3 regions of the Streptomyces sp. NPDC048560 genome follow, and region 1 is predicted to be linked to each of the others. Evidence: riboswitches for the same ligand, from Rfam matches in the RefSeq annotation. Region 1 holds a riboswitch; each other region holds the start of a gene.
The links. Region 1 has a riboswitch for cyclic di-AMP ahead of AB0C82_RS26570 (C40 family peptidase). Riboswitches for the same ligand answer to the same signal wherever they lie in the genome.
Positions count from the first base shown of each region.

Region 2: it holds a riboswitch for cyclic di-AMP, as region 1 does, so the genes downstream of both, AB0C82_RS21290 (M23 family metallopeptidase) here and AB0C82_RS26570 (C40 family peptidase) in region 1, are expected to answer to the same signal.
Region 3: it holds a riboswitch for cyclic di-AMP, as region 1 does, so the genes downstream of both, AB0C82_RS11165 (LysM peptidoglycan-binding domain-containing M23 family metallopeptidase) here and AB0C82_RS26570 (C40 family peptidase) in region 1, are expected to answer to the same signal.

Region 1 is NZ_JBEZIJ010000010.1:281,014-286,394, reverse strand. Features, by position in the region: gene AB0C82_RS26580 (ATP-dependent Clp protease proteolytic subunit) at 1-502, shown strand, start outside; gene AB0C82_RS26575 (hypothetical protein) at 510-818, shown strand; cyclic di-AMP (ydaO/yuaA leader) riboswitch at 1,189-1,372, shown strand; gene AB0C82_RS26570 (C40 family peptidase) at 1,376-1,846, shown strand; gene AB0C82_RS26565 (LysE family translocator) at 1,864-2,505, opposite strand; gene AB0C82_RS26560 (LysR family transcriptional regulator) at 2,578-3,492, shown strand; gene AB0C82_RS26555 (ATP-binding protein) at 3,680-4,111, opposite strand; gene AB0C82_RS26550 (8-amino-7-oxononanoate synthase) at 4,313-5,381, opposite strand, start outside.
Region 2 is NZ_JBEZIJ010000008.1:18,103-23,483, reverse strand. Features, by position in the region: gene AB0C82_RS21305 (sulfite oxidase) at 30-1,169, shown strand; tRNA gene AB0C82_RS21300 (tRNA-Met) at 1,232-1,305, shown strand; gene AB0C82_RS21295 (PP2C family protein-serine/threonine phosphatase) at 1,585-2,766, shown strand; cyclic di-AMP (ydaO/yuaA leader) riboswitch at 3,035-3,188, shown strand; gene AB0C82_RS21290 (M23 family metallopeptidase) at 3,200-4,252, shown strand; gene AB0C82_RS21285 (aldo/keto reductase) at 4,417-5,361, shown strand; gene AB0C82_RS21280 (PrsW family glutamic-type intramembrane protease) at 5,367-5,381, opposite strand, start outside.
Region 3 is NZ_JBEZIJ010000003.1:275,729-281,109, forward strand. Features, by position in the region: gene AB0C82_RS11145 (aspartate aminotransferase family protein) at 1-471, shown strand, start outside; gene AB0C82_RS11150 (XRE family transcriptional regulator) at 552-1,160, shown strand; gene AB0C82_RS11155 (DUF6126 family protein) at 1,207-1,380, shown strand; gene AB0C82_RS11160 (tyrosine-protein phosphatase) at 1,394-2,206, opposite strand; cyclic di-AMP (ydaO/yuaA leader) riboswitch at 2,817-2,988, shown strand; gene AB0C82_RS11165 (LysM peptidoglycan-binding domain-containing M23 family metallopeptidase) at 2,993-3,973, shown strand; gene AB0C82_RS11170 (SGNH/GDSL hydrolase family protein) at 4,205-5,014, shown strand; gene AB0C82_RS11175 (STM4011 family radical SAM protein) at 5,011-5,381, opposite strand, start outside.

The DNA of each region.
Region 1 (5,381 bases):
CGCGACGACCGACCTCATCGCCCAGTTCATGTACCTGGAGCATGCGGAGCCCGACCGGCCGATCTCGCTGTACATCAACTCGCCCGGCGGAGCGTTCACCGCCATGGCCGCGATCTACGACACGATGCAGTACCTCACCTGCGAGGTGGAGACCTTCTGCCTCGGCCAGGCCGGCTCCTCCGCGGCCGTCCTGCTCGCGGCCGGCGCCCCGGGCCGGCGACATGCCCTGCCCGGCGCCCGGGTAGTCATCCAGCAGCCCTCCCTGCCCGAGCCGGTGCGGGGGCAGCCGTCCGATCTGGAGATCGAGGCACGGGAGTTGATGCGTGAGCGCGAGATGCTCACGCGGATGCTGGTCCGGCACACCGGCCGGTCCGTGGAGCAGGTCGGCGCCGACCTCGACCGGGACACCTTCCTCGACGCCGCGGCCGCCAAGGCGTACGGGGTGGTGGACCACGTCATGGAGAACCGCAGCCCGTCCCAGCCGCCGCACACCGCGAGGTGAACCGCCCATGCGCCCACCGGAGTTCCCGCCGCTCCCCGCACTGACCCGTGCCGAGGGGGAGTTCATCGACTGCTACCTGGAAGTGCTCGACCAGGTGGGCCGGATCAACCCGGCCCGCGGCAGTGACACCTACAGCGCCCTCCGGGCGGCGCAGGCACTGGCGTCCCGGGCGGCAGCGCTGCGGGACGCCCTCGCCTCCATGCACGAACGGGGCGAGACGCAGATCCACGCGGGCACCCTGGCGCGGGCGCTGCGGGTGCTCGACGGGGAACGCCGCGCCGCGCGCGTCACCGTGCCCCCCGTCGGCACGAGTTGATCAATCGCTGAGCCACCCGCCTTCCGGCCTCCTCCAGGACTTCCCGAGCGCCCTGCGGCGACACCGTGCGACACGCCCGGTGCCCAGACCGAATTGCCTCGCTCGTTCGGCGTAGGCCGTCACTCTCACGAGGGACGGCTCAACTTGCGCAACCTGCCTGGACTGTGAGCGGAATTCAGCGCTCCGCCGCTGGTACGAGGCCGGTCGGGCACTCCGTCACCCGTCTCGAATCCACCCTGTCCACCCGAATGGATCAGTCGTGACGAGCCTCACATAACACCGTTTCAGCTCGGAAAACAGGCACCGGGTGAGTCAAGATCCCTGGGACGACAAGCCCCCGCCACCGCGGCGGGGCGGTCCGGGCGGACGCCGAGTCCTGCCGCTGTCCGGATGACTGGTCGACAGGAGTGGATCGGCAGGAGTGGAGGACCCGAGCACAACGGGCCGACCGGGAAACCGGCCGTCCCTCGGGGTGAAGCCGCCGCGTGCGGCCGGGCAACTTCGCCAGCCCGAACCCGACAGGTCATCCTTCACAGGCGGCTGACGAAGGGTTGCGCATGTCTGCGCAGGTTCATGTCCCGTCACTTCTCGCCCGGGCCGGTACGGCCTCGGTCCTCACTCTCGCGATCGGCACCACCATGCTGGCCCCGGGCGTCGTGAACGACGCCGAGGCCGCGACCCACTCGACGAAGGCGCTCAGCATCGCCGCCTCGAAGAAGGGCTCGCCCTACAAGTACGGCGCCGCCGGCCCCCGCCGTTTCGACTGTTCGGGGCTCACGCTGTACGCGTTCAAGAGGGTGGGCAAGAAGCTCCCCCGCACGGCTCAGCAGCAGTACAACAAGACCCGGCACATCGCCTCGTCGCAGCGACAGCGCGGCGATCTGGTCTTCTTCCATTTCGGCCGGAGCGTCTACCACGTGGGCATCTACGCCGGCCACGGCCGGATCTGGCACTCCCCGAAGTCCGGGTCCGTCGTGCGCCTGGAGCGGATCTGGTCCAAGAGCGTCTGGTACGGGCGGGTGCGATGACCGGCGCCCCCGCTGCCTCAGTGCAGCAGGGGGCCGCCCACCAGCACGAGCCCGAGCGCGGTGAGCGCCGCGCCGCTGCCGCCCTCGATCGCCCTGGCGGTACGCGGCCGGCGCAGCCACCGGCCGAGCCGGTCCACGAGCAGGGCCACGGCCGGGAACCAGATCAGCGCCAGCAGCACCACGACCGCGGCGAGCAGCAGCGTCCTCGGCAGCGGCGGCTGCCCGTCCGGCACGAACTGGGGCAGCAGGCTGAGGAAGAGCACCGGCGCCTTGGGATTCAGGGCGTTGGTCAGGAAACCCTGCCGCAACGAGGGCCCGAGTGCTTCGGCCGCCCTTCCAGGTGCCGCGTCCGCGTCCGCCCCGGCCCCCGCCGGGGGCCGCCGCAGCGCGTACAGCGCGCTGAGTCCGAGGTAGAGCACGTACGCGCCGCCGAGCAGCTGGACGGTGCGGAAGAGCACGGGCATCGTCACCAGCACGGCGGCGAGGCCCGCCACGGCGAGCGCGGTGTGGACGAGCAACCCTGCGGCGACGCCCACCGCTGCGGCCACCCCGGCCCGGCGCGAGTCCAGGGCATTGCGTACGACCACGGTGAAGTCGGCACCCGGCAGCGCCACCATCGCGGCGGCCACCCCGGTGAAGGCCAGCAGTTGTGCATCCATGGGTACACCATGGACCGGACGGGCCTTTAGCATGTACTTGCAATCTCCTGGGTCTGCCAAAAGGAACGCTTAATGTACGACCCGACGCGCCTGTCGGCGCTGGTGGCGGTCGCCGAGTCCGGGTCGATCACGCGCGCCGCGGCCCGCCTCGGATACACGGCCCCGGCGCTCTCCCAGCAGCTGGCGAAACTGGAGCGGGAAGCGGGCGCGGAGCTGTTGGTGCGCCACCACCGCGGAGCACGGCTCACGGCGGCCGGGGAACTGCTGGCCGGCCGGGCCAGGCGGGTGCTGGACGAGATGGACCAGGCCCGGCACGAGCTGGCGAGGCTCGCCGGGCTGTCGGGCGGCCGGCTGCGCGTCGCCACCTTCACCACGGCCGGGATCCATCTGCTGCCTCCGGTGCTGAGCGCGTTCCGGCGCGCCCATCCGGACGTCGAGCTGACCGTCACCGACCTGGAGCCGCCCGACGGGGTCGCCGCCGTCGCCGCGGGGGAGGTCGATCTGGCGCTGACCCACGCGTACGAACCGGCGGTCGCCGATCCGCCACCCGCGGGGGTGGTCGTCGAGCCGCTGCTGGTCGAAGAGCTCGTGCTGGTCACCGCCGTCGGGCAGGTCCTCTCGGAGGGCACGGGGCGGCTGCCGGTCACCGAGCTCGCCGGCCGTCCCCTGATCAGCAGTGCGCCGACGCATCCGCCCCGGCGCGGGGTGGAGAGCGCCCTGGCCGAGGCGGGGGCGACCCCGGCCGTGGTCTGCGAGTCCCCCGGCTACGCACTGGTGTGTGCGCTGGTGAGCGCCGGCCTCGGCGCGGCCGTGGTGCCGGAGATGGTCGCCGCGATGTCTCCGACGCCACTCGCGGTGCGGCGGCTCGACCCCGCCGGTTTCCGGCGGACCATTTCGGTCGTTCATCGGGGCGACCGTGCGACGGCGGCGGCAGCGACCCTCACGGCTCTGCTGCGCAGCGGCTTCGGCCGCGCCGCACCGGCGTGACGACGACCGCTTCGGCCGGGCCGCGACGGAGGGGAACGGACCCCGTGCATCCGCGTCGTGACGACGCCCTTTTCGTCCGAGCCGCGACGGCGCGAGGACGGACCCGTGCGGGCGGGGCGCCACTGCGTCGCCCGGAACCCCTACGGACGTGCCGCCAGGGCGTGCTGACGGACCGTTTCGCCCGAGGTCAGCTCTGGACCGGTGCGGTCCAGGGAAGCGCGATCGAGACCGTCTTGCCCCCGTCGGCGGTGGGGCTGATCGTGAGCCGCCCGCCGCACTCCTTGGCCAGACAACGGATGATGACCATGCCGCGTCCGTTGTCCTGCTGAACAGCGGCGGGCAGCCGCCGCGGCCAGCGTGGGTGACTGTCCGTCACCCCCAGAAACAGCTCCTCGTCCCGGTCCAGCCGGAGGTCCACGGTGAAGGTGGGCGACTGGCCGAAGGTGTGCTGGACGGCGTTGGTGGCCAGTTCGGAGACGATCAGACGGATGCTGTCGGCGATGTCGGTGTCGTCCGGGAGGCCCCACTCGCCGAGTACCCGGGCCACGTACTTCCGCGCCGAGGAGACCGAGACCGGATCGCTCGGCAGAGTGACGGATGCTTCTTGCTGGTCTGCCATGGCGGCGCCGTCCCTTCCCGGCCCGGCCGATCCGAGATCGGCCGGGGTTGTGCTTCGCGCCAGATTGACACCGATGCTGCCCTCTGTAACGACCATGCACCAAGATATGTATATATCTGTCGCCCAAAGCGGTGAACTCTGCCACGGAAGACTGGATTTGGGCTGTACCCCGGAACCTGCGACGGCTGACCGCGTTGCGCCTCAGCCGGCCTGGGCCGACGCGCCTTCGGGAGCGGTCCTGAGGATCGTGGCCACGGCGCCCGAGATCTGTTCCGGCGTCAGGTCCGCGCGGGCGGTGAGCCGCAGCCGCGAGATCCCGTCCGGTACCGACGGCGGCCGGAAACAGCCGACCGCGATGCCCGCCGCGCGGCAGTCGGCCGCCCAGCGCACCGCCGTGTCCGCGGACGGTGCCCGCACGGCGACCACCGCCGCGTCGGGGCGTGCCACCGTGAGACCGGCCGCTGTCAGCTGTTCGTACAGGGCTGTGGCCACCCCACGGGCCTGCCCCGCCCTCTCCGGTTCACGCCGGAGCAGGCCCAGGGCAGCGAGCGCCCCTCCGGCGGCCGCCGGGGCGAGCCCGGTGTCGAAGATGAACGTGCGGGCGGTGTTGACCAGGTGCTCGATCACCCGGGCCGGCCCGAGGACCGCCCCGCCCTGGCTGCCCAGCGACTTGGACAGGGTGAGTGTGGCGACGATCCCCTCCCCGCCGGCGAGCCCCACGGCGGCGAGCGCGCCGCGCCCGCCCTCCCCGACTACGCCCAGCCCGTGCGCGTCGTCCACCAGCAGTGCGGCGCCGCCGGCCCGGCAGGCGTCGGCGAGCTCCGTCAGCGGCGCGGCGTCGCCGTCCACCGAGAAGACCGAGTCCGTCACGGCGAGGGCCCGCCCGTCGTGGGCGTGCAGCGCCTTGCGCACGGCGTCGGGATCCGCGTGCGGCACCACGGCCGTCGCCGCCCGGGAGAGCCGGCACCCGTCGACGATCGAGGCGTGGTTGCCCGCGTCCGAGACGATCAGGGAGCCGGGGCCCGAGAGCGCGGTGAGGGCGGCGAGGTTGGCCGCGTAACCGGAGGAGAACACCAGGGCCGCCTCGAAACCGCAGAAGGCGGCCAGTTCGCGTTCGAGCTCGGCGTGCAGGGCGGTGGACCCGGTGACGAGTCGCGAGCCGGTGGCACCGGCGCCCCACCGGCGTGCCGCGTCGGCGGCCGCGGTGGTGACCTCCGGGTGCCGGGTGAGGCCCAGATAGTCGTTGCTCGCGAGGTCCAGCAGTTCCGTT
Region 2 (5,381 bases), on a different contig from region 1:
TCCAGCGGCCACAGGAGCACCCTGAGGACATGGACGGGTTCGGACACCTCGACGGCATCAGCGCCCCCGGACGCCTCGCCGGGCCGGACGAGAGCATCACCGCGGAGGAGCTGGGGCTCGCGGCCCGCAACCACGGACTGCCGCTGGAGGCCCTGCGGTACGAGGTCACCCCGCCCGGTCTTCACTACGTACTCGTCCACTACGACATCCCCGCCGCCCGCGCCGAGGACTGGCGGCTCACCGTCGACGGCCGCGTCAGGACTCCGCTGAGCCTGGACCTGGCGGCCCTGCGGTCGTTCCCGGCCGCCACGCACCGGGTGACGATGGAGTGCGCGGGCAACGGTCGCGCACGGCTCGCGCCGAGGCCGGTGAGCCAGCCGTGGCTGGTCGAGGCGGTCGGCACGGCGGAGTGGACCGGCGTGCCGCTGCGGTTGCTGCTCGCCGAGGCCGGCGTCGGGGACGGCGCCGTGGAGGCGGTGTTCGGCGGCGCGGACCACGGAATCGAACGCGGAGTCGAGCAGGACTACCGGCGGAGCCTGCCCCTGGCCGTCGCCGGGGGGAGCGACCCGGAGGTCCTGGTGGCGTACGGCATGAACGGGGCGCCGCTGCCGCCGCAGCACGGATTCCCGCTGCGGCTGGTGGTGCCCGGCTGGTACGGCATGGCGTCCGTGAAGTGGCTGAACGGGATCACGCTGACCGCGACCCCGTTCACCGGGTTCCAGCAGGTGGAGGCGTACCGCTACCGGCAGGAGGCCGACGAGCAGGGCGAGCCCGTCACCCGTATCGCTCCCAGGGCGCTGATGGTCCCGCCGGGCTTCCCGGACTTCATGTCGCGGGCCCGTGTGGTGCGTCCCGGAGCGGTGCTGCTCGAAGGCCGCGCGTGGTCCGGGCACGCGCCCGTCGAACGCGTCGAGGTGAGCACGGACGGCTGCCGGACGTGGAGCGACGCCGCGCTCACCGGTCCCGTGGGGAACGGCACCGCGCACGCCTGGGCGTGGCGGAGCTGGCGGGCGCACTGGACGGCGGCACCCGGCAGCCACGAGCTCGGCGTCCGCGCCACCGACGCCACGGGCAGGACCCAGCCCCTCGACCAGCGCTGGAACCGTGGCGGTTTCGGCAGCAACCACGTGCAGCGGGTCTCCGTCCTCTGCGCACCGGAGTCCGGCTGACGGCGTCGGTGGCGCGGAGTGGTCATGAGTCCGCCGGGAATGCCGTAGAGTTGGTCTCACGACGCGGGGTGGAGCAGCTCGGTAGCTCGCTGGGCTCATAACCCAGAGGTCGCAGGTTCAAATCCTGTCCCCGCTACTGAAGGACCGGGCCCGGCACGCACACAGCGTGCCGGGCCCGAGTCGTTTCCCTGGTCCGGCGGGCCGACGGCCCGCTCGGCCCGATGACAGCCACCGATGACACCGTGTGATGATCCCGCCCGCATTCGCGGACAGTGCGTGACCGGGATGCGGAAAGCACTTCCGCGTGCTCCCCCCTTTGGCCGATGAGGAGTCGCCGCCCGGCGCGGCGCCGGTCAGCCTGGGTGGGGCGCGGTACCGTCCGCAACCGTAGGCGGACCCGGGCAGGAGAACACAGGTGGGGAAGCGCGACGCAGGGCGAGGCGGGGCTCCCCGAGAGGTCCGGGCCCGTCGGCTCGTCCGCGTGCTGCCCGCACTGATGATCGTGGGCGGGGCGCTCTTCGACCTCACCACGCCGCCCACCTTCACGCCCGTCCCGCTCTTCGTGGCGGCTCCCCTGATCGCCGCGCCGTTCTTCTCGCGGGCGAGCACGGTCCGTACGGGCATCGCCGCCGTCGTCGTCATGGCGCTGCTGGACCTGTTCACCCGCTCGCTCGGGCAGGTCGAGCCCGTCATCGAACTGATCACCGTCGTCACCGCCGGGCTGCTCGCCCTGTTCATCAACGGTGTCGTCCGGCGGAGCAACGAGCAGTTGGCGTCGGCCCGGGTCATCGCGGAGACCGCCATGCGGGCGGTGCTGCCGACACCGGCCGACCGGATCGGCGGGCTCCACGTGGCGGCACGTTACGAGGCCGCCCAGGCGGACGAGTTCGTCGGCGGCGACCTGTTCGCGGTCGCGGACACCCCGTACGGGGTGCGGCTGGTGGTCGGGGATGTACGGGGCAAAGGGCTTGACGCGGTCGGCGCGGTGGCGGTGGTCATCGGGGCGTTCCGGGAGGCGGCCGAGCAGGAGCGCTCGCTGGAGGGCGTCGCGCAGCGCCTGGAGCGGGCGCTGGCACGGGAGGGCACGCGGCGTGGCGGGCTCGACGCGATGGAAGGCTTCATCACCGCCGCACTCGCCGAGATCCCGCCCGGGGCGGGGCTGGTGCGGCTCGTCAACAGGGGCCATCCCGAGCCGATCCTGCTGCACGCGGACGGGAGGCTGGACGTGCTCACGTCGGCATCGCCCGCCCTGCCGCTGGGGATGGACCTTGGTGTCTGGCCCGACCGGTCGGACGAGTGGCCGCTGCCCGCGGGGACGACGCTGCTGATGTTCACGGACGGCCTCTCCGAGGCGCGGGACACGTCCGGGGCCTTCTACGATCCGGCGGCCCGGCTCCGGGGCCGGATCTTCCCCGGGCCCGAGGAGCTGCTGTCCGCGCTCACCGACGACGTACGTCTGCACACGGGCGGCCTGTCCACGGACGACATGGCGCTGCTCGCGGTCGGCCGGCCGGCCGAGGGGCAGCCCGAGCGGCGCAGGACCGTGAAGATCGTGGGCCGGGGGAAGTCCGGGGGGCCGGAACAGGCCACTGACTGACAGTCGTCGGCAGCCGGCGCACCGACGGTTCGCGGCGGCACCACGGACCGTGATCGAAGGGTGCCCCTCCGCATAACATTTGACGCAACGTCAGAAATCAGGTGTCGGGTGAGGGGTGTTCAACTCGCCCGATTGCACCCGGTTGTATCCCGGTAAGTCCGGGCCGAAGCCGCGAACGATCACTCGGAACAGCTTGGTATCGGACCCGTCTGTCTATTAACGTTCGATAACGCAGCGCGGTCGTCCCAGTCGTCGCAAGAGGCGACACCGTGCGCGAGCGCCGAATTCCGCAAGGGAACCGGGGAACCACCTACATGGGGTGAATCGAGCCACCTGTGTCTCGCGAGAGACAGAGCGGCCCGTAGGAGACCTTCCTGCTCCGAACCCGTCAGCTAACCCGGTAGGCGAGAAGGAAGGAAAGGAGTGCGCCCACGTGGCGTCCAACAAGCCTGCCCCCGAGGCCCCGTCACCCTTCGGTACCGAAACGCTCGGTGCCCAGGACAGGACCTGGGAGGAATGGAATCCCACCGAGGAGTCCATCCGGCCCGTTCGCGGCAGGCACCGCGTAGCCAAGCAGCGCGGTCTCGCTCGTAGCTCCACCGTCCTCGGGGTCGGCGTCATAGCGGCAGTCGGTGCGGGTGGCATGGCCACCGCTCAGGGCAAGCCGCCGGTCTCCATCTCCATTCCCGATTCCATCGCGGACAATCTCCCCGACGCCAAGTCCCTTCCCGGCGTGGGCTCCCTTATGTCCGACGACGCCGACGGATCCGACGCGAAGAACACCGCGACGATGTCCGCGTCCTCCCCGCTCACCACCGCCGGCATCACCACCGCCGAGGCGGAGCAGGGCGCTACGGACGCCGGAGAGGCGCTGCGCAACCGGATCCTCCAGCAGGCCGAGCAGCAGCAGGCCAGCGCCGACGCCGAGGCCATGGCCGCCCAGGAGAAGGCGGCCGCCGAGAAGGCCGCCGCCGAGGCCCAGGCCCAGCAGAGCGAGGCCGAGGCAAAGGCCGCCGCCGAGAAGAAGGCGGCCGAAGAGGAGGCCGCGCGCAAGGCGGAGGCCGAGCGGCTCGCCAAGCTGGCCGCCAGCTACACCCTGCCGGTCTCCTCCTATACGATCACCGCGACGTTCGGCCAGGCCGGCTCCATGTGGTCCTCCGGCCAGCACACCGGCCTCGACTTCGCGACGCAGGCGGGCGCACCGATCAAGGCCGTGCACGGCGGGACCGTCACCTCGGCCGGCTGGCACACCTCGTACGGCTACCACACCGTCATCGAGCTCGACAACGGTATGGAAGTCACCTACAGCCACCAGTCGTCGATGAACGTCACCGCGGGCCAGAAGGTCAACACCGGCGACATCATCGGCCGCGCCGGGTCGACCGGTAACTCCAGCGGCGTGCACCTCCACCTGGAGGTCCACACCGAGAGCGGCGCCGGCATCGACCCGATGAGCTGGCTGCGCAGCAAGGGCCTCACGCTCTGAGACCCGCGTCCTGAGGTAACGCGTCCCCTTTCCCCGGACGCACCTGGACCCCGGCAGCCCTGACGCACACCCCCCGACGTCAGGGCTGCCGGTTCTTCGTTTTTCGGGGCGCTGTCGTGCCGGTAACAGGAATAGCGCGGTTCGGCGGCGGGGTTGAACCACCCATGACCTCACTCCGTACGCTCGGCTCCTCCGGCCTCCGGGTCTTCCCCCTCGCCCTCGGCGGCAACGTCTTCGGCTGGACGGCCGACGAGGCGCAGTCCTTCGCAGTGCTCGACGCCTACGCCGCGGCCGGCGGCAACTTCGTCGACACCGCCGACTCGTACTCGGCCTGGGCCCCGGGCAACGAGGGCGGCGAATCGGAGACCGTCGTCGGCAAGTGGCTCGCCTCGCGCGGCAACCGCTCCGAGATCGTCGTCGCCACGAAGGTCGGTGCCCACCCTTCGTACAAGGGGCTCTCCGCCACCACCATCAAGGGCGCGGCCGAGGAATCGCTGCGCCGGCTCGGCACCGACCACATCGACCTCTACTACACGCACTTCGACGACGAGACCGTCCCCGTCGAGGAGATCGTCACCGCCCTCGACCAGCTGGTGAGGGACGGCAAGGTGCGCGAGATCGCCGCCTCCAACATCAGCCCCGAGCGGCTGCGTGCCTCGCTGGACTTCTCCGAGCGCGAGGGGCTGGCCCGTTACGTCGCGCTCCAGCCGCACTACAACCTCGTCTCACGCGACACCTACGAGGGCGCGCTCCAGGACACGGCCGCAGCCGCCGGTCTGGCCGCCGTCCCGTACTTCGCGCTGGCCTCCGGGTTCCTGACCGGCAAGTACCGCGTGGGTGCCACGGTCGACAGCCCCCGGGCCGACAAGGCGGGACAGCACCTGGAGTCGGAGCGCGGGCGGAAGGTCCTCGCCGCGCTCGACGCGATCGCGAAGGAGAGGGGCGCCGACATCGCCACCGTCGCCCTGGCCTGGCTGGCCGCCCGCCCCACCGTGGTGGCGCCGATCGCGTCGGCCCGTACGGTCGAGCAGGTACCCGCCCTGGTCGCGGTCGCAGGACTCGACCTGACCGAGCAGGAGCAGGCGGCGCTGACGGCAGCCTCCGCCTGACGCACTCAACGCACCGGCGG
Region 3 (5,381 bases), on a different contig from region 1:
GCGCAGGCGATGGCGGCCGGACTCGCCGTCCTCGCGGTGATGGAGGACGAGGAGACGGTGGCGAATGCCCGTCGCACCGGTGATCTGCTGCGTGAGCGGCTGGCCGCGCTCGTAGGCCGGTACGAGCTGCTGCACGAGGTGCGTGGCCGCGGGCTCATGATCGGCATCGAGTTCGGCCGGCCCACCTCGCTGAAGCTGCGCAGTCGATGGACCATGCTCCAGGCGGCACGCAAGGGGCTCTTCGCGCAGATGGTCGTGGTGCCGCTGCTGCAGAAGCACCGGATCCTCACCCAGGTTTCCGGGGACCATCTGGAAGTGATCAAGCTGATCCCGCCGCTGGTCATCGGGGAGGCCGAGGTGGACCGGTTCGTCGGTGCCTTCATCGCGGTGATGGACGACGCCCACAACGGAGGCGGTCTGATGTGGGACTTCGGCAGGACCCTGGTCAAGCAGGCGGTAGCCAATCGCTGAGCCGCAGGAGGGCGGAGTGACGGCGTTGCCTCAGAGGCAAAAAGTTTGCCTCTGAGGAAAGATCCTGGCCCAATGGAGGTATGAATCCTCCTGACGGAGGGGCGGCCGACGAACTGCCCGGGGTCGCTCCGCGCCTGCGTGACCTGCGCCGAAGCCGTGGCCTGACCCTGGAGACCGCCGCCCGGCGGGCCGGGCTCTCGCCCGCCCATCTCTCCCGGCTGGAAACCGGCCACAGGCAGCCTTCGCTGCCCATGTTGCTGGGGCTCGCCCGCGTCTACGGTACGACGGTTTCCGAGCTTCTGGGCGAGGCGCCGGCCCAACGTGACGCGATCGTCCGCGGCGGCCCGTTCACGGGCGCCGAGGCGGACGGCTGGATGTACCGCCGCGCCGGTGGGTCCGGCCGGGCCATGCAGGCTCTCCGCGTCGGCGTCCCGTACGGCGCACAAGGAGATCTGGTGCGCGTCCACCCCGGCGAGGAGTGGCTGTACGTACTGGAGGGCCGCCTGACCGTCGGTCTCGGCGAGACCGTGCACGACCTCGGTCCCGGAGACAGCGCGCACTTCGACTCGCTGACCCCGCACCGGATCGCCGCCGCCGAGCGCGGCGGCGCCGAGCTGCTCTTCCTCCACACACTGCTGCAGAGCCCGGCCGCCGAGCTCTGTCTGGGCAGCGGGCTCCACCGCCGCTGATCCCCGGCTCCTGACGGGCCCGCCCTCACACCGAAAGAGGACTGTCATGACCGATTCGGAACACTACGATCCCCTCAGCCCGAGGTCCCGCAAGGGCTACGAGACGCAGGAGCGGAAGTTCCCGCGCGGCGTCGTGATCCGGCTGATCGCCTACCTGGTCGCCGGGCACGTCTTCGCGGCCTTCCTCTACGTGCTGTTCGAGGTGGCGGGCAAGGGCTGAGACGGGGGAGCGGTCACGCCTCCTCGGTGAGGCGCTCCCGCAGCCGCGCACGCGTCTCGGGGGAGAGCTTCAGCCCTTCGCCGAGGTAGCGCTCGGTACCGCCCCAGACCTCCTCGATGGTGCTGAAGGCGGCGGCCAGATATTCGGCGCGCGCGCCGAAGAGCGGGTTCAGGAGCTCCATGACCTCGTCGGACATACCGACCGCCGAGGTGTCGCTGCGCTTCACCTTGTACCGGCGGTGGGCGTCGTTCGACATCAGGTAGTCCGCCTCGATGGCCTCGCGCTCCACACCGACGGCGAGCAGCGACACCGCTATCGAGAGCCCGGCCCGGTCCTTGCCCGCGGCGCAGTGCATCAGGGCCGGGACGCTGTCCTCGGCCAGGGCGTGCAGCACCCGGCTGTGCTCAGCGGTGCGGTCCTTGATGATCGAGCGGTACGAGGCGATCATCCGGTCCGCCCCCTTGCCGTCCGCGAGGATCGAGCGCAGCTGCTGGATGTTGCCGTCGCGGACGAGCCGCCAGAACTCGGCGCCGTCGGCCGGGTCCGAGAGCGGGATGTTGACGTTGCGTACGCCTGCCAGCTCCACGTCGTGGCCGTCGAGCCTGTGGTCGGCGGCGTTGCGGAAGTCGAAGATCGTGTGCAGCCCGAGCTTGTCGAGGAACACCGTGTCCTGCTCGGTGGCCTGCGCCAGGTGACCACTGCGGTAGAGCCGCCCGAACCGCACCCGCCGGCCGTCCGTGGTCGGCAGGCCCCCGACGTCACGGAAGTTGCGGACACCGGTCAGCTCGGTGTGCGACGGGGGGACCTGCGGCAGCTGCTGCGTCACGCTGACTCCTGGAGTGTCTGGCGTCGGCGCTGCTCGCCGACGAGGGCACGGATGTGACGATACGACATTGATTCCTCAGGCAATCATCTTGCCCCGGAGCTCTCCGTTCCGTCCGGCTCGCGCGCCCCGAGAAGTGGCAATGTAGTGATTTGCCCGAATTTGAGGGCCAGGGTGATCGGGGTGGACGCGAGAGGCGGAGCTCGCCGCTCGGCGGAGTTGCCGAAAGCCACCCGTCGTACGTCACGAACCCCGACTCGCGGCCGCGTCCGGGGGTCCGCACCGGGCTCCTGGGTGAGCCGGGCGCCAAGGTGCCGAGGCTCCGTGGCCCTCCAGGATCCGGTCATGTCCGTATTGCTGCATTTAGCAGAACATGCCCTGCTTATGGGGGAGATGGCGGACGACTGGTGAGCGGGATCATATCCGTGACGGTGTGTGGCGGCCCGGCCGACGGCTATTCCTTTCGCCGCATGGAATGCCAAGATCCGTAATCCACGGAGTGTGACCGGAAATCCGTGCCGGAATTGAATCGCGCATTCCGGTAGGTCGGACATGGCTTGTTAGGGCCGTCCTTACTCGCTTACGGTCACCGTCAATCCGGACGGACCGCCTAATCCTGCCGCCGCCCGGAATCCGCATCCACTCACGTGTGGCAGGAGCGGGGGACCCAGGTAAGCCGCCGTCCCGGAGGAATCCGGAACGGCTCGGGGTGAAGTCGCGACAGTGCGACCGGGCATCTCCAGCCCGAACCCGACAGCTCACCTCGTAGGCGCCGGAGAGGAATGCCCCATGCCCGCAAAGGGTAAGCACCGTCGTACCAAGTCCAGCCCGATCGCCCGTGGCATCCTCGCCGCAGGCGCCGGCGGCGCCGTCCTCGCCCTTCCGCTGATCGGCGCCACCGGAGCGAACGCGGCGGAGCAGGCCGCCCCCGCCAAGAAGGTCTCCGCCGCCTCGGTCGCAGCCGCGCACACCGCGCCCGTCGCCGTGTCCAAGGCAGCCCCGAAGACCTACTCCGTGGTCGCCGGCGACTATCTGTCGAAGATCGCCGCCGAGCAGAAGATCAAGGGCGGCTGGCAGAAGCTGTACGAGGACAACCGAGAGGTCGTCGGCAAGAACCCGAGCCTGATCTTCCCGGGCACCGAACTCACCCTGGGTGCCAAGGCGTCCGGTCCGGCCAAGGCCGCTCCTTCGAAGGCTCCCGCCCCCGAGGCCGCCGAGCCGAAGGCCGCGGCCCCCGCGTCCGCGGCCCCCGAGACCGCCGCCCCGAAGGCGGAAACGCCCTCCGACCCGGCCCCCGCCGCCGCCGATTCGGCCACCTCCACGGACACCGGCGCCTCCGCCGGTGCCTCGGAGAGCAGCAGCTCCGGCTGGGCGGCCCCCGTGGCCGACGCGACCGTCACCACGCCGTACCGGGCCTCCGGCTCCATGTGGTCCAGTGGCTACCACACCGGTGCGGACTTCCAGGCCGCCTCCGGCACCAGCGTCCGGGCCATCGGCCCCGGCACCGTCGTTTCGGCCGGCTGGAGCGGTGCGTACGGCAACGAGGTCGTCATCAAGCACGAGGACGGCATGTACTCCCAGTACGCCCACCAGACCTCGCTCGACGTCTCGGTCGGCGACACGGTGACGGGCGGCCAGCAGATCGGCCTCTCCGGTTCCACCGGCAACTCCAGCGGCCCGCACCTCCACTTCGAGGTCCGCACCGGCCCGAGCTACGGCTCGGACGTCGACCCGGTCTCGTACCTGCGTCAGCACGGCGTCTCCATCTGAGACGAGCGGCAGTGAGGAAGGGCGGTGCGCGGCGGCGCACCGCCCTTCCTCGTGTTCCCGCCGGGGCATCGGTTCCCGCCACTTATTCCGGCTTTACCAAAAACTGACCGGGTGGTTTATCTCACCACCCGTCAACCCCTTATTACGGTCGCGTAGGTCACATTGGCGGGTGCAGGATATGCGCTTGTGGCAGACGATTCGAAACTCAGTCAGCGTGGTCTTCAGGGCGTCATCGGCGTCAAGGGCGTCATAGGGTCGTACGCGGCGATCGGCGACAGCTTCACCGAGGGCGTCGGCGACCCCGGACCCGACGGGACCTTCGTCGGCTGGGCGGACCGCTTCGCGGTGCTGCTGGCGGATCAGCTCCCGGACCCCCACGCGGCCACGGGGCTCACCGCTTCCCGGCACGGCGATTTCCGGTACGCGAATCTCGCGGTACGCGGCCGGCTCCTCGACCAGATCGTCGAGGAACAGGTCCCGCGGGCCAAGGAGCTGGCGCCCGACCTCGTGAGCTTCTGCGCGGGCGGCAACGACATCCTGCGGCCGGGCAGCGACCCCGACGACGTGGCCGAGCGTCTGGAGCGCGCCGTCGCCGAACTCGCCGGAGCTGTCGGCACCGTCATGATCACCACCGGCTTCGACCCCCGCCACATGCCGGTGCTGCGGCACCTCAGGGGCAAGATCGCCACCTACACCGCCCATGTGCGCTCCATCGCCGACCGCTACGACTGCCCGGTCCTGGACCTGTGGTCGCTGCGGTCCGTGCAGGACCGCAGGGCCTGGGACGACGACCGGCTGCACCTGTCGCCCGAGGGACACACCAGGGTCGCGCTGCGCGCCGCCCAGGTCCTCGGCATCGACGTACCGGCCGACCCCGATCAGCCGTGGCCGCCGCAGGCCCTGCGCCGGCCGTTCGACGACCGGCGCGACGACATCCACTGGGCCCGCGAGTACCTGGTGCCCTGGATCGGGCGGCGGCTGCGCGGTGAGTCCTCCGGGGACCACGTCGAGGCCAAGCGCCCGGACCTCCTGCCGCTCTAGAGCGTGCCGTGGACCGGGTCCGGAACCGCGAGGGTGCGCCGGGACGGAATGCGCTCCAGCACACCTCCCGCGAAGACGTCGTACAGCGGCAGCGTCTCCAGGTGCACATAGCCGATGTGGCAGTCGCAGACGGCGAGGGGACAGGCGCGCGGCCCAAGCGCCCGGCGGTAGCTCCCGTCGTAGAGGTTGCCCAGTTCCGCACGGACGAAATGACACCTTCGCACCGTGCCGTCACCGTCCACGGAGATGACCGACTCGCCGGTCCGGCAGGGCAGCCCGGCCGAGGTGTGCGGATGCCGGCTGTACGGGAACAGGGGATCCAGGGCCGTCCAGCGCTCCGCCTCCTCGTCCGTATAGGTGTGACCCT